DNA from 2 places in the Streptomyces sp. NPDC002889 genome. Region 2 is predicted to be linked to the other one. Evidence: riboswitches for the same ligand, from Rfam matches in the RefSeq annotation. Region 2 holds a riboswitch; the other holds the start of a gene.
The links. Region 2 has a riboswitch for glycine ahead of gcvT (glycine cleavage system aminomethyltransferase GcvT). Riboswitches for the same ligand answer to the same signal wherever they lie in the genome.

Region 1: another riboswitch for glycine. It lies ahead of gcvP (aminomethyl-transferring glycine dehydrogenase); the one in region 2 lies ahead of gcvT (glycine cleavage system aminomethyltransferase GcvT).

Annotation. Positions count from the first base shown of each region.
Region 1 covers NZ_JBIAPT010000014.1:9,787-12,238, forward strand. Annotated here, with positions in the region: gene ACFYWI_RS21690 (DNA polymerase IV) at 1-504, shown strand, start outside; gene ACFYWI_RS21695 (PRC-barrel domain-containing protein) at 414-797, opposite strand; glycine riboswitch at 911-1,007, shown strand; gene gcvP (aminomethyl-transferring glycine dehydrogenase) at 1,186-2,452, shown strand, end outside.
Region 2 covers NZ_JBIAPT010000001.1:323,211-325,662, forward strand. Annotated here, with positions in the region: gene gcvH (glycine cleavage system protein GcvH) at 1-156, opposite strand, end outside; gene gcvT (glycine cleavage system aminomethyltransferase GcvT) at 215-1,342, opposite strand; glycine riboswitch at 1,494-1,591, opposite strand; gene ACFYWI_RS01445 (AAA family ATPase) at 1,776-2,441, shown strand.

The DNA of each region.
Region 1 (2,452 bases), on a different contig from region 2:
GTCGGTGTCACGGGGCTCACGGACTACACCCAGGAAGATCTGTTCGCCCAGGCCGCCGCAGAGGAGCACGCCGGAGCAGCGGGGGCCGAGGCGGGCAGCGACGGGCATCAGGAGGCGTCGGTGGCGGGCCTGGGCGAGGCGCAGGGGCACGACGGGGACCATGCCGCCGGCATACCCGGAACCGGGCCCGGGCTCCCCGCCGAGCGGCGCTGGCCGGCCGGCCACGATGTGCGGCACGCGGTGTACGGGGCGGGCTGGGTGCAGGGCAGCGGCGTCGGCAGGGTCACCGTCCGTTTCGAGGAGCCCGGATCGCGGCCGGGGCGGGTGCGCACGTTCCGGATCGACGACCCCGAGCTGGAGCCCTCGGATCCGCTGCCGCTGGTGGCACCGCCCGCGCCCGGGAGTGAGGCGCCTCAGTCCTCCTGGCCACGGACACGGCCGAAGGTCCGGTCACCCGAGGAGGGAGCAGGCGTCTCGGGCGGCCCGGAGATGTCGAGTCCGTAGTGGTGGTAGAGCTGCAGCTCCTGCTCGGGCGATAGATGGCGGCCGACCCCGAAGTCGGGGGCGTCCTTGATCAGTGCGCGCTCGTAGGGCACGCGGAGGGCGTTGTCGACGACCTTGCTGGGCTCCAGAGGGACGAAGGCATCGCGGCCGAACAGGCCCGTGCGGACGGCCGCCCATTCGGGAATTCCGGTGGCATCGTCCAGGTACACCTCGTCAACGGTGCCGATCTTGGTGCCGTTGCTGTCGAACGCCTTGCGGCCGATCAGGCTGCGCGGATCGATGTCGGTCTGCACGGTCCCTCCAACAGGTCGCAACTGCTCTGTAAGCACTACAGAAGTGCACATTACGGGTGTCGGCCACTTGAGCGATCGGCGAGGGGGCGCGCTGGTACGCTGACATCGGCTGTTGACCCTGTGCGGGAGAGTCCCCGGTGAAAGTGCCGGCGGCGCCGAAGGAGCAAATCCTCCCCGGAATCTCTCAGGCCCCTGTACCGCACGGACGAGGTCACTCTGGAAAGCAGGGCGGGCGTCGGACGGCATCCGCTCTCACCGACGGTGAAAGCCGGGCCGCCTCAGGGCGTTCCGGTGAAGCTCTCAGGTTGAGATGACAGAGGGGGAGGCCGTCCGGGCATCCGCGCCGCGATGCCCCTCGTAGGTCGTGCAAGACCAGGAGGCCTCCCACATGACCGCCAACCGGATTCCGCTTACCCAGCTGGAGCGGGGCATTCCCTTCGAGCAGCGTCACATCGGGCCCGACGCCGAGGCGCAGGCGAAGATGCTCGCGCAGGTCGGCTACGGCTCGCTCGACGAGCTGACCGCCGCCGCCGTGCCGGATGTGATCAAGAGCACCGAGGCACTCGACCTCCCCGACGCTCGCACCGAGGCCGAGGTGCTCGCCGAGCTGCGCGCGCTCGCCGACCGCAACAAGGTGCTCGCTCCGATGATCGGGCTCGGCTACTACGGCACCTTCACTCCGCCGGTCATCCTGCGCAACGTCATGGAGAACCCGGCCTGGTACACGGCCTACACGCCCTATCAGCCGGAGATCTCACAGGGCCGCCTCGAGGCGCTGCTGAACTTCCAGACCGTGGTGGCCGACCTGACCGGTCTGCCCACCTCCGGCGCCTCGCTGCTCGACGAGGCCACCGCGGCCGCCGAGGCCATGTCTCTGGCCCGTCGGGTCGGCAAGGTCAAGGACGGCGTCTTCCTGGTCGACGCCGACGCCCTGCCGCAGACCATCGCCGTGATCGAGACCCGTGCCGAGCCGACCGGCGTCGAGGTCGTCGTCGCCGACCTCAGTCAGGGCATCCCCGCCGAGATCGCCGGGCGCGGTGTCTTCGGCGTTCTGCTCCAGTACCCGGGCGCCTCCGGTGCCGTACGGGACCTGAGGCCGGTCGTCGAGCAGGCACACGAGCTCGGTGCGATCGTCACGGTCGCCGCCGACCTGCTGGCGCTGACCCTGCTCACCTCGCCCGGCGAGCTCGGTGCGGACATCGCGGTCGGCACGACTCAGCGCTTCGGCGTCCCGATGGGCTTCGGCGGCCCGCACGCCGGCTACATGGCCGTCCGCGACAAGTTCGCGCGCAGCCTGCCCGGCCGCCTTGTCGGCGTCTCCGTGGACGCGGACGGCAACAAGGCCTATCGCCTCGCCCTGCAGACCCGCGAGCAGCACATCCGCCGCGAGAAGGCCACCAGCAACATCTGCACCGCCCAGGTGCTGCTCGCCGTGATGGCGGGCATGTACGCCGTGTACCACGGCCCCGACGGCCTGCGGACGATCGCGCGGCGGACCCACCGCTACGCGACCCTCCTCGCCGAAGGTCTGCGGGCCGGCGGCGTGGAGGTCGTGCACGGGTCGTACTTCGACACGCTGACCGTCCGGGTGCCGGGCAAGGCCGCGGACGTCGTGGCCGCCGCCCGCGAGGACGGGGTCAACCTGCACCTCGTCG
Region 2 (2,452 bases):
GGTCACGGTGTCGCCGACCTCGGGGAGCTGGACGTACACCACGTCGCCGAGCGCGTTGGCCGCGTGCTCCGTGATGCCGACCGTCGACACGCCGTCCTCGGCGGCCGACAGCCACTCGTGCTCCTTGCTGTAGCGCAGCTGCTGGGGGTTGCTCATGACCTGAATTCTCCTGTACGCGGGGGAGTGCTGGTGAACGAAGAGAGGGTGCGGACGATCACTTCTGGCGCTTGTAGAACGGCAGCGCGACGACCTCGTACGGCTCGTGTGTTCCGCGGATGTCCACACCGACACCCGGCGTGCCGGGCTCGGCGTGTGCCGCGTCCACATAAGCGATGGCGATCGGCTTGCCGAGGGTGGGGCTCGGGGCCCCAGAGGTGACCTCGCCGATCACCGGGGCGTCGGCTCCGCCCACGGCAACGACAGCCATCCCGGCGCGCGGGACGCGGCGGCCCTCGGCGATCAGGCCGACCAGCTTGCGCGGCGGGCTGGCGGCGGCGCGCTCGGCGGCGGCCCGGAGGGCCTCGCGGCCCACGAAGTCGCCCTCCTTCTCGAACTTCACGACCCGGCCGAGACCCGCGTCGAACGGCGTCAGGGCGGTGGTCAGCTCATGCCCGTACAGCGGCATGCCCGCCTCCAGGCGCAGCGTGTCGCGGCAGGAAAGACCGCACGGGATCAGACCGGCCGGGGCTCCCGCCTCGGTCAGCGCCTGCCAGAGCTTCTCGGCGTGCTGCGGCTCGACGAACAGCTCGAAGCCGTCCTCGCCGGTGTAGCCGGTGCGGGCGATCAGCGCCGGGATGCCGGCGACGGTGCCGGGCAGGCCCGCGTAGTACTTCAGTCCGTCCAGATCGGCATCCGTCAGCGACTTCAGGATGCCGGGGGACTCCGGGCCCTGGACGGCGATCAGCGCGTACGCGTCACGGTCGTCGCGGACCTCGGCGTCGAAGCCCTCCGCGCGCTCGGTCACGGCGTCCAGGACGATCTGCGCGTTGCCCGCGTTGGCGACGACCATGTACTCGGTCTCGCCGAGGCGGTAGACGATCAGGTCGTCGACGATCCCGCCGTCCTCCTGGCAGATCATCGTGTAGCGGGCCCGGCCGACCCCGACGGAGCCGATGTTGCCGACCAGCGCGAAGTCGAGGAGCTCGGCGGCCTGCGGGCCGGTGACGGTGATCTCCCCCATATGGGAGAGGTCGAAGAGGCCGGCCTTGGTGCGGACGGCGTTGTGCTCGTCGCGCTCACTCCCGTACCGAAGCGGCATGTCCCAGCCCGCGAAGTCGGTCATGGTCGCGCCCAGCGAGCGGTGCAGGGCATCGAGAGAGGTGAGACGGGGGGCGTTGCTCATAGATGTGGCTCCCAGGGCATGGCCAGGCGAGGACAATCCTCCCCATCTGTCATCGGAACCTGAGAGGTTCGCCTCGACTACGCGGAACGGGTAGTCGTGACTTGCACCTTGGGTGGAGCCACTCGACAGCGGCTCGCTTTTCAGATCTGCCTCATCGCACGCGGTACGGGGCCTGAGAGATTCAAGGGAGGAACTTGCTCCTTCGGCGCCCGCCACACCAGGTGGCCGGGACTCTCCCGCGCGGATTCAAGCGGCCGGTATGCAGTTGGCGCGCACATCATTGCACGCATCGGGGAAGAGTGGGACAGGTGACCCGGGAGCGCGTCGCCGTCGGGCCCGGGGTGTCGCACAGCGGTAAATAGGTTGAGCGGCATTACCATTTCTTTACGCTTCATGGGCAAGGGTGTGGATGAACCCGACATGGGGGAGGGTGATGACGATGCAGCCGTCCGGTGCGTATGCCACGACCACGGGGGTGCCCGCTCAGCCGGGCATGCCCGCTCGCCTGGCAGGGGCGCCCGCGCCGGTACTGCGCGACCTGAGGGACCGCTCGGGGCGCAGCCCGCACAGCCTCGTCTTTGCCGCCGGTGACGTGGTGGTCGTCTCCGGACTGCCGGGCAGTGGAAAGTCCACGCTGATCCACCGGGCCGCGCGCGGCCTCGGGATCGACTCGCAGGACACCCGGGACCGGTGGGATGCCCTGATGCCGCGCCTGCTGCCGTACGCCCTGTACCGCCCTTTCGTCCGGATCGCCCACTACGCGGGCCTGCGGCGCGCGCTGCGCTCGGGCAGGAGCGTCGTCGTCCACGACTGCGGCACCCAGGCCTGGGTGCGGCGCTGGATCGCCCGCGAGGTGCGCAGACGCGGGACCGGGCTGCATCTGGTCCTGCTCGACGTCACTCCGCAGGTCGCCCGCGCGGGTCAGCGCGAGCGCGGCCGCGGCGTCTCCGGCTACGCCTTCGCCCGCCACCGCCGGGCGGTCTCCCGCCTCCTCACCGCCGCGCAGTCCGGCCGACTCCCGGCCGGCTGCACCTCGGCGGTACTGCTGGACCGCGAGGCGGCGGGCACGCTGGCGCGTCTCGGATTCACGGAGAAGTAAGGCCCTGCGCG